3 regions of the Spirillospora sp. CA-142024 genome follow, and region 1 is predicted to be linked to each of the others. Evidence: riboswitches for the same ligand, from Rfam matches in the RefSeq annotation. Region 1 holds a riboswitch; each other region holds the start of a gene.
The links. Region 1 has a riboswitch for thiamine pyrophosphate ahead of ACQPZP_RS00740 (purine-cytosine permease family protein). Riboswitches for the same ligand answer to the same signal wherever they lie in the genome.
Positions count from the first base shown of each region.

Region 2: another riboswitch for thiamine pyrophosphate. It lies ahead of thiO (glycine oxidase ThiO); the one in region 1 lies ahead of ACQPZP_RS00740 (purine-cytosine permease family protein).
Region 3: another riboswitch for thiamine pyrophosphate. It lies ahead of thiC (phosphomethylpyrimidine synthase ThiC); the one in region 1 lies ahead of ACQPZP_RS00740 (purine-cytosine permease family protein).

Region 1 is NZ_CP192077.1:143,784-146,984, reverse strand. Features, by position in the region: gene ACQPZP_RS00745 (PAS domain-containing protein) at 1-541, opposite strand, end outside; gene ACQPZP_RS00740 (purine-cytosine permease family protein) at 619-1,965, opposite strand; TPP riboswitch at 1,958-2,074, opposite strand; gene ACQPZP_RS00735 (rhodanese-like domain-containing protein) at 2,138-2,473, opposite strand; gene ACQPZP_RS00730 (SSI family serine proteinase inhibitor) at 2,520-2,981, shown strand; gene ACQPZP_RS00725 (hypothetical protein) at 3,061-3,201, opposite strand, start outside.
Region 2 is NZ_CP192077.1:3,223,636-3,226,836, forward strand. Features, by position in the region: gene ACQPZP_RS15650 (thiazole synthase) at 1-254, opposite strand, end outside; gene thiS (sulfur carrier protein ThiS) at 256-456, opposite strand; gene thiO (glycine oxidase ThiO) at 453-1,580, opposite strand; TPP riboswitch at 1,570-1,683, opposite strand; gene ACQPZP_RS15665 (NAD(P)/FAD-dependent oxidoreductase) at 1,779-2,996, shown strand; gene ACQPZP_RS15670 (Rv2175c family DNA-binding protein) at 3,073-3,201, shown strand, end outside.
Region 3 is NZ_CP192077.1:4,515,687-4,518,887, forward strand. Features, by position in the region: gene thiC (phosphomethylpyrimidine synthase ThiC) at 81-1,841, opposite strand; TPP riboswitch at 1,837-1,950, opposite strand; gene ACQPZP_RS21715 (hypothetical protein) at 2,048-3,136, opposite strand.

The sequences.
Region 1 (3,201 bases):
CGCCCGCGTCGGCGCCGGTCAGCTCGATCAGCGCGGCGGTGATCCGGTCGAGCACGACGGCGAGGTCGAGCTCGGCGCCCAGGTCGGCGACGATGTCGTTCAGCCGCCGGACGAGCCGGGCCCGCTCGGTCATGTGGTGCTGGACGATCTCGTCGTCGTCGACCGGGTGGTACACCCCGACCCAGCCGAGCAGCGTGCCGTCCGGGTCCTTCAGCAGGCTCGTGTCGATGCGCACGTCGATGAGCCGGCCGTCGCGGTGGAAGCGGCGGGTCGCGATCGAGATCTGCCCGCCCTCGCCCTCGCCGGCGCGGCGGGTGAGGAGCCGTTCGTGGACGGCGTTCTGCTCGGCCTTCAGCTCGTCCGGGACGATCGGGGGGACGCGTCCGATCATCTCCCGGGCCGGCCAGCCGAACATGCGCTCGGCCGCCGGGTTCCACACGGTCACCCGGTGCTTCTGGTCGACGGCCACGATCGCGTCGGCGGCGCTCTCGATGACGGCCCGCGCGATCGGATCGTGGACGTGTTCGTACACGTCTGTCATCGTGCCACCGGACTCCGGCCCACGGCCGGGCAACTTGCGCCGAAACTTGCTCGGCGACCCTTCTGCGAACCCAAACCTTACCGTTTGGTAAGCCTGCCGATGAGGGCGGCGGCCACCCCGGCGACCAGGAACGACAGCAGCGAGGCGCTCATCCAGGTCTGCGGCGTGAAGTGCAGCGCGTCCTGGACGTCGTGCCAGAGGCTCGCCCAGCGGCCGACCGTGCCGGGGTTGACGAGCTGGTAGACGACGAACCCGATCGCCCAGGCCGCGATCATCCCCCAGCGGGACGGGGCCATGCGCGAGACGTCCCAGCCGTCCCGCGTCCGGCGGCCGAGGAAGAAGTCGGCGGCGAGGACGCCGAGCATCGGCACGAACACCGACCCGATCAGCGACAGGAAGCCCGCGTAGTCGCCGATGTCCAGGACCAGCGCGAGGACGGTGATTCCGGCGCCGAGCACGACGCTCAGCACCCGGCGGTCGGCGCGCGGGAAGAGGTTCTGGATCGACACGGCGGTGGAGTAGGTGTCGGCGAACGACTGGTCCGCCTCCCGCAGCACTAACACGGCGAAGAACACCACGCCGAGCGCGGGGCCGAGGAACGGGTCGAAGATCTTGGTCGAGTCGCCCGCGACCAGCGCCAGCGCCAGCAGGCCGAGGACATAGGCGACGATCTGCGTGACGGAGTAGCCGGCGGCCGCGGCACCGAACGCCCCGCGCTCGGTCCGCGCGTGCCGGGTGTAGTCGGCGGCGACCGGTACCCAGGAGATCGACACGGCGAGGGCGGCGTCCGCCCCGACCCAGAAGCCGTCCCACGAGCCCTGCGTGAGGTCGGGCAGCGGCTGCCGGACGAGCTCCACGTAGAAGTACACGAGCGCGATCGCCACCGCTACCGTCACGTAGCGGCGCAGCACGCGCACCGAGCCGAGCGGCCAGATCGTCAGCACGGTCGTGACCGCCCCGGCGGCGATCACGTAGCCCCAGCGCGGGACGCCGTCCCACAGCTCGCGGGCCGCGTCCGCGATGACGATCAGCTCGAACGTCCCCCAGCCGACGAGCTGCGCGATGTTCAGGATCGTGGGCGCGTACGACAGCCGCGCGCCGAACAGTCCGCGCAGCAGCACCATCGCGGGCTGGCCGGTGCGGGCACCGGGCACGGCGGCGAGGCCGAGCATCAGCCCGCCGAGGGCCGTTCCGACGGCCATCGCGACGATTCCGGCCATGATCGAGATGGTCGGCCTGCCGTCGGCGTCCGGCGCGAGGACGGTGTAGGCGCCGGAGAAGGCCAGGAGGCTCACCCCGAGGTTGGCCCAGAAGGCGCTCTGGTCCCAGAAACCGAGGACCTTGGGGGCGGGTTCGTCGAGGGTGAAGGGGACCTCGTTGCGGGGCCGCTCGTCCTGAGGGCGCTTCTCGACGTCGGACGTCACGGGACACACTCCCTACGCCGGCATTACCCGGACAGGTTCATGCGGTCGGCGACGCCTTGAAGGCCGCCCTCTCAGCCCGGCTGTGGCCCGAGCTCCCGCGGGTATCGGTCAGGCCCGATCGTACAACCGCCCGACACGCCCTAAAAGGGGCGATCGCCTCATAGGTTGCAGATCACGCGACGTACGGCGGGCCGTCGCCGGCGCCCTCCATCGGACGCCCCGCCTCCGCCCAGCCCTTCATGCCGCCGTCGACGTTCCGCGCCAGCCAGCCCGCCTGGTTCAGCGCCACGGTCACCTGCGCGGACCGGGCCCCGGACCGGCAGATCACGTAAACCTCCTGGTCACGCGGGACCTCCCCGGCGCGGTCGCCGAGCTGGCCCATGGGGATGTGGACGGCCGCGGGCGCGTGGCCCGCGTCCCACTCGTCCTGCTCCCGGACGTCCAGCAGGTAGCCGTCCTGCGGAACGTCGGCGGCGACCACGGCGGGCACGTCTTCCCCGAAATTCATCACACCCCCATGGAACCGCGCGAAGCCCCCCTGCGTCGAATCACGCATGCGGTATCGGACGCTCCTTTTCGCGGCGCCCGGGCTGGCCATGCTCCTGTCTCTGGCCGCCTGCGGCGACGAACAGGCCAACGGAAACCCCGCCGACAAGCCCTCGGGCACGACGTCCGTGCAGCCGTCCGGCACGCCGGCGGACTCACTCACCGTTCAGGTCAAGGCTTCGAAGGAGGCACCCGCCAAGACCTGGAAGCTCACCTGCGCACCGCCGGGCGGCACACATCCCAAGGCCTCCGACGCGTGCGCGGCCCTGACCAAGGTCAAGGAACCCTTCAAACCCGTCCCCAAGGACCAGATGTGCACCAAGATCTACGGCGGTCCTGAGGTCGCCACGGTCACGGGCACCTGGCAGGGCAAGCGGATCGACACGAAGTTCACCCGGGCCGACGGCTGCCAGCTGCACCGCTGGAGCGAGATCGGCCCGCTGTTCGGCAACGTCCCCAAGGTCCGCTGAACCCCTGAACGAGCCATCCCCGTTCCGGCTCGGTGCAGGGACGAACAGGCCCCGGCCGCCCGGCCGGGGCCTGTTCGCGTCAGAGCCAGCCGCCGATGCTGCGGTTCTGGGAGACGGCGGTGTCGAAGGCCAGCGGGCAGGCCAGCACGAGCGTGCGCATCGGCTCCTGCAACTGGACGTGCATGCGCAGCACGTACCGGTCGGCACCGGTGAACACCTG
Region 2 (3,201 bases), 3.1 Mb from region 1:
TTGGCCGTGAGGACGGCCTCGCCCGCGGTGAAGCAGCCCGCCGTGTTCGGCAGCACCCGGATGCCGCACTCGGCCAGCACGTCCAGCACCGACCCGCGCGCGGACGGGTCCACCCGCCGCATCGCGACCGTGGTCAGCTCGGTCCCGGACGCGGTGAGCGCCTCCCGCAGCACCGTCATGCTGGGCGCGCCCCCGGTCCCCATGATCAGCCGCGAGCCCAGCTCCTCTCCGGCGATGACCAGCTTGTCCTCCACGTCACCCTCCCTGTACGGCGGTCAAGACTTCGAGCCGGTCGGCGTCGCGCAGGGTCGTCGTGTCCCAGGCCGAGCGCCGGACGACCTCGTCGTTGAGCGCGGCGGCCACGCCGGTCCCCGCGCCGGTGACGGACGCGACGGCCTCGGCGACGCTCACGCCCTCGGGCAGCTCGCGCGGCTCACCGTTGACGATCACCTTCATGCGGTCACCCCGGCGGAGAAGCGGCCGGGGGTGAACGGCCCGGCGACCTCGGGTACGGGCCCGTCCAGCAGCATCGCGGACAGGATGTCCGCGCTCACCGGGGTGAGCAGGATGCCGTTGCGGAAGTGCCCGGTGCCGACGTACAGGCCGGGCATCGCGGTGGGGCCCATCACGGGCGCGTTGTCCGGGGAGCCCGGACGCAGCCCGGCCGTGACCTCGGCGAACTCCAGTTCGGTGATGCCGGGCAGCAGCTCCCGGGCGTCCCGCAGCAGTTCCCAGAGGCCGCCGGCGGTGACGCGCGTGTCGAAGCCCAGCTCCTCCTGCGTGGCGCCGACGACGACCTCGCCGTCGGCGCGCGGCACCAGGTAGACCGACGATCCCTTCACGAGCCCGCGGGTCGACCGCCGGATGAACGGCGTCCGGGTGCGGAGCCGGAGCACCTGCCCCTTCACCGGGCGGACGGGGGGCACGGTCCCCGGCGGCAGGCCCTCCAGGTCGCCCGACCACGGTCCGGCGGCCAGCAGCACCCGGTCCGCGTGGATCACCGTCCCGTCGTCCAGCCCCACCCCGGCCGCCGCGCCGCTCTCGGCGACGACGCGCGCGGCGCGCCGCCGGACGAGCCGGACGCCCAGCCGCTCGCACGCCGCCAGCAGCGCCGGGGTGAGCCGGCGCGGGTCGACCGAGCCGTCCTCGGGGGCGAGCAGGCCGCCGCGGACGCCGGGCGCGAGCATCGGCTCCAGCCGCCGGCACTCCCGGCCGGTCAGGGCCTCGACGGGAATGCCGAGGCTCTCCTGGAAGCGGCGCAGGTCGTCCAGGTACCGGAGGTCGTCGGAGTCGGACGCGACCTCGATGATCCCGTCGGTGCGGTAACCGGTCTCCAGGCCGGTCAGCTCCTCCAGTTCGGCGACGAACGCGCCGTACCGGTCGCGGGAGGCGAGGCCGAGCCGCAGCAGCGGCTCCTCGCCGTACGTCAGCTCGCCGACCGGGGTGAGCATGCCCGCCGCCACGGACGAGGCGCCGGACGCGGGCGCCGGATCGACGAGGGTGACGGCGGCGCCGCCCGCCGCGGCCCGCCAGGCGGTGGCCAGGCCGATGACCCCGGCGCCGATGATCACGATCTGCATGCGCGCTCCCTTCGCCGGCATGATCCGGATCAGGTCGTGGCGGTCGGCGGCCCGTTCAGCCGCCCTCTCAGCCCGGTCGCACCGGACTCCCGCGCTCTGTGCCGTTTTTACCCGGTTCCCACCTTACGACCTTGGCGAAGCGCGCCACTGCCTGGACAGGTGTCCATCAGAGAATCGCCGCCGGTTAGGGTTGCCTTCATGGAGAGGGTCATCGTCGTTGGCGGCGGGCTGGCCGGCGTGCGCGCCGCCGAGGCCCTGCGGAGCAAGGGGTACGAGGGCGCGCTGACCCTCGTGTCGGCGGAGCGGCACCGGCCCTACGACCGTCCGCCGCTGTCGAAGGCCGTCCTCGCGGGCGAGTCCGACGACACGACCGTCGACGCCGACTGGGACGCGCTGCGCTGCGAGCTGCTGCTCGGCGAGCGCGCCACCGGCCTGCGGCTGGACGGGCCCGGGCGCGGCGGCACGGTCGCGTCCACGGCGGGCGACCTTCCGTTCGACGGCCTGGTGATCGCGACCGGCGCGGCCCCGATCACGCTGCCGGGGGACGGGCGCCAGCACGTCCTGCGCACCATCGACGAGTCCCGCGACCTGCGGGCCCGGCTCGTGGAGGGCGCCCGGATCGTGATCGTCGGGGCGGGCTGGATCGGCGCAGAGGTCGCCACGACCGCGGCCGGGAAGGGCTGCCGCGTCACCGTCGTGGAGGCGGCCGACACCCCGCTCGCCAACGCGATCGGGTCCGAGGTGGGCGCGCTCACCGCGCCCTGGTACGCCGAGGCCGGGGTCGAGTTGCGGACCGGCGTCAAGGTGGCGGAGGTGCGCGACGGCGGCCTCGTCCTCGCCGGCGGGGCGACGATCGACGCGGACGAGGTGGTCGTCGGCGTCGGCGTCCGGCCCGTCCTGTCCTGGCTGGAGGGCTCCGGCCTGCTGCTGGAGCGCGGCGTGGTCACCGACGGCTCCTTCCGCGCCTACATGGGCGAGGAGGATCCCGGTTCGCTCCGCCCGGACGTCGTGGCGGTCGGGGACTGCGCCGCCTGGTGGTCGCGGCGCTACGGGCGGCGGCTCCTCGTCGAGCACTGGGACACCGCCCTCAACGCCCCCGAGGTCGCCGCCGCGGCCCTCCTCGGCCGGGACGCCGAGTACGACGCCGCCCCCTACTTCTGGTCCGAGCAGTTCGGCCGCATGGTCCAGTACGCGGGCAGTCACGCCGCGTCCGAGCGGCTCGTCCACCGGGGCGACCCGTCAGGCCGCAGGTGGGCCGTGGCGTGGCTCACCGGCGACCGCCTGGACGCGATCCTCACCGTCGACCGGCCCCGCGACCTGGTACAGGCGAGGCGGGTGATCGCCGCCGGGACGCCGGTGGATCCGGAGGCGATCGCCGACCCGGACGTGCCCGTCCGGCAGGCTGTTCGCGGATAGCGATCGCGGGTGGGGTAACGGTTGTCCAGGGGGTTTGAGGGTTCCGATGGCGTGGTAGCAAGGGGGCGTGACGCAGATGCACGCAACCGTTGACAGCGCACTGGACCCCCGCACCGACGCCCTCGCCGGCGAATGGCTCACCCTCAGGGAGACCGCCGAGCGGCTCGGGATCAAGCCCCACCGGATCAAGCAGCTCATCCACGAG
Region 3 (3,201 bases), 4.4 Mb from region 1:
GCCCCGGTGACCGGTGGCCGGATGCACCCGGACGCCCGGCCCGCCGCGGACGGCGCCGCGGCGGGCCGGACGCCGTGCGGTCAGGAACCGGCGGGGGAGACCGGCAGGTAGACCCGCCCGCCTGCCGCCTTGAACTCCGCCGCCTTCTCCCGCATCCCGGCGGCGAGCGCCTCGTCCTCGGCCAGCCCGTGCTCGCCGGCGTACCGCCGGACGTCCCGCGTGATCTTCATCGAGCAGAAGTGCGGGCCGCACATCGAGCAGAAGTGCGCGGTCTTCGCGGGCGCCGCCGGGAGCGTCGCGTCGTGGAACGCGCGGGCGGTGTCCGGATCGAGGGAGAGGCTGAACTGGTCCTCCCACCGGAAGTCGAACCGCGCGTCCGACAGCGCGTCGTCCCACGCCTGCGCGCCCGGATGCCCCTTGGCCAGGTCGGCGGCGTGCGCGGCGATCTTGTAGGCGATCACGCCGGCCTTGACGTCGTCGCGGTCCGGCAGCCCGAGGTGCTCCTTCGGCGTGACGTAGCAGAGCATCGCGGTGCCGTGCCAGCCGATCATCGCGGCGCCGATCGCCGAGGTGATGTGGTCGTAGCCGGGCGCGATGTCGGTGGTCAGCGGGCCGAGCGTGTAGAACGGCGCCCCGTCGCACCACTCCTGCTGCAGGTCGACGTTCTCCTTGATCTTGTGCATCGGGACGTGCCCGGGCCCCTCGTTCATCACCTGGTCGCCGTACTCCGCCGCGATCCTCGTCAGCTCGCCCTGCGTGCGCAGCTCGGCGAACTGCGCCTCGTCGTTGGCGTCCGCGATCGAGCCGGGGCGCAGGCCGTCCCCGAGCGACCAGGTGACGTCGTACGCGGCGAAGATCTCGCACAGCTCCCGGAAGTGCGTGTAGAGGAAGTTCTCCTCGTGGTGCGCCAGGCACCAGGCCGCCATGATCGACCCGCCGCGCGACACGATCCCCGTCTTGCGCCGCGCCGTCAGCGGCACGTACGGGAGCAGGACCCCGGCGTGCACGGTCATGTAGTCCACGCCCTGCTCCGCCTGCTCGATCACCGTGTCGCGGAAGACCTCGTAGGTCAGCTCAGCGGGGTCGCCGCCGACCTTCTCGACGGCCTGGTACAGCGGGACGGTCCCGACCGGCACCGGGGAGTTCCGCAGGATCCACTCCCGGGTGGTGTGGATGTCCTTCCCCGTCGACAGGTCCATGATCGTGTCGGCCCCCCACCGGGTCGCCCACGTCATCTTCTCGACCTCGTCCTCGACCGAGGACGCGACCGCCGAGTTGCCGATGTTCGCGTTCACCTTCACCAGGAAGTTCCGCCCGATGACCATCGGCTCGATCTCGGGGTGGTTGACGTTGGCGGGCAGCACGGCGCGCCCGGCCGCCAGCTCGTCCCGGACGAACTCCGGCGGCACGCCCTCGCGCAGCGCCGCGAACTCCATCTCCGGCGTGATCTCCCCGCGGCGCGCGTAGGCGCGCTGGGTCACCGCGCCGCCGGCCGCCCGGCGCGGCCGCCGCGGCAGGAAGTCCTCCCGGACCACCTGCGGGGGGCCGCCGCCCCCGGGAAGGGCGGCGGGCGCCGACCGCCTCCCGTCGTCCTCGGGACGCGCCGCCCGCCCCTCGTACGGGACGGTGTCGCCGCGCTCGGCGATCCACGCCTCCCGCACCGGGGGCAGCCCCCTGCGGACGTCGGTGTCCTGCTCAGGATCGGTGTACGGCCCGGAGGTGTCGTACAGGACGACGGCGTCGCCGTTGGTCAGCGGCACCTCCCGCATCGGGACGCGGATGTCGGGGCGCGAGCCCTGGAGGTAGGTCTTGCGCGCAGCTGGAACCACAGGTTCGGTCATGACGACTCGATCTCTCCCTACGCCGGCATTACCCGGTCAGGTTCATGCGGTCAGCGGCCGTCCCAGCCGCTATCTCAGCCCGGTTCGCCGGGCCCCCGCGATCTGTCGCCCCCGACGCTAACCCGCCGCACCCCCGTTGCCGCAACCGCCGCCGATACGGTAAGCGCGCCCGCGTGGACCGTGCGCGGGATGCCTGAGCGCCGGCATCAGGACTGGCGGGCGGTGCGCACGGCCATGGGCAGGGCCAGGGTGAGCGCGCGAAGCGGTTCCGGAGCCGACGGCGACCGCTCCAGCCACATGCGGCTGTCGTCGGCGCCGCTCCTGGCCCGCAGCGTGGCCGACCGCCGTCCGTCCACGCCGGTGACGACGTGGCGGTCGCCGGCCTGCCGGGTGCTGCCGAGAAGCACGCCGCCGGTGGTGTGGAAGGACGGCTCATGGCGGCCGCGCACCACGCCGAGGAGGCGGCCCTCGGGGTCGAAGACGCGCAGGCGGTCGCGGCCCAGCGGCGAGGACCGGCGCTTGAGCACCAGCAGCGTGCGGGCGTGGGGATCGCGCAGCACGATCCTCCGGCGGCCTCTCCCGGAGGCGAGGGGGAAGAAGCCCGACCGCCCCCGCGGCGGCCTGCCGAGCGGGCCGTGGGCCACGGCGAGGAGGGCGCCGCCGCGTTCGTCGCGGTAGCGGCCGACGCCGTCGACCAGGACGCGGTCCGCCTTGAGCAGGGCGCCCGCCGGGGGCGGCGGTACCTCCCTGCCTTCGTCGTCCATGACGCGCCAGACGGCGCCCAGGATCTCCGCGGTCGCGTTCTCCGCCGCACGGACCCAGCCCAGGGGGAGCGACCGGTCGCGCAGCAGCGTCACGGCGCCGCCCTCGACCTCCGCGACGGCGTCGACGCCCGGCGCCGCCTCGGGGTCGAACCAGATCGTCCAGACGGGGTCGGTGACCGGCCACGTGATCCCGGCCGCCTCGACCGCGCCGGCCGGGATCTCCGCCAGCTGCTTGCGGCGGCGAAGGGTCACGCCCTTCTCCGAGATGGTCACGACGAGGCGGTCGCGGTAGATCGCCCATGCCCAGAGGGCGGCCGCCAGCGCGACGAGCGCGCAGCCGCCGCCGAAGAAGCCGATGACCTGGCGGGCCTTCTCCGGTTCCCAGGCTTCGGCGCTGGAACGCGTGGACAGGGAGACGAGCAGGCCGGCGGCGAGCGCGGAGAGGAAGATCCGGAACGGCCGTCGGTACGCTCTCCGGCCGAGCGTGATCCGGAGTTCCGGCGGGGGGACAGCGGGCGGGGGGACGGACAACTGTCGGCCCTTCGTGACGGGGTTTGCAGAACTATAGGGCGGGGCGGCCGGTCCCGAAGAAGAGC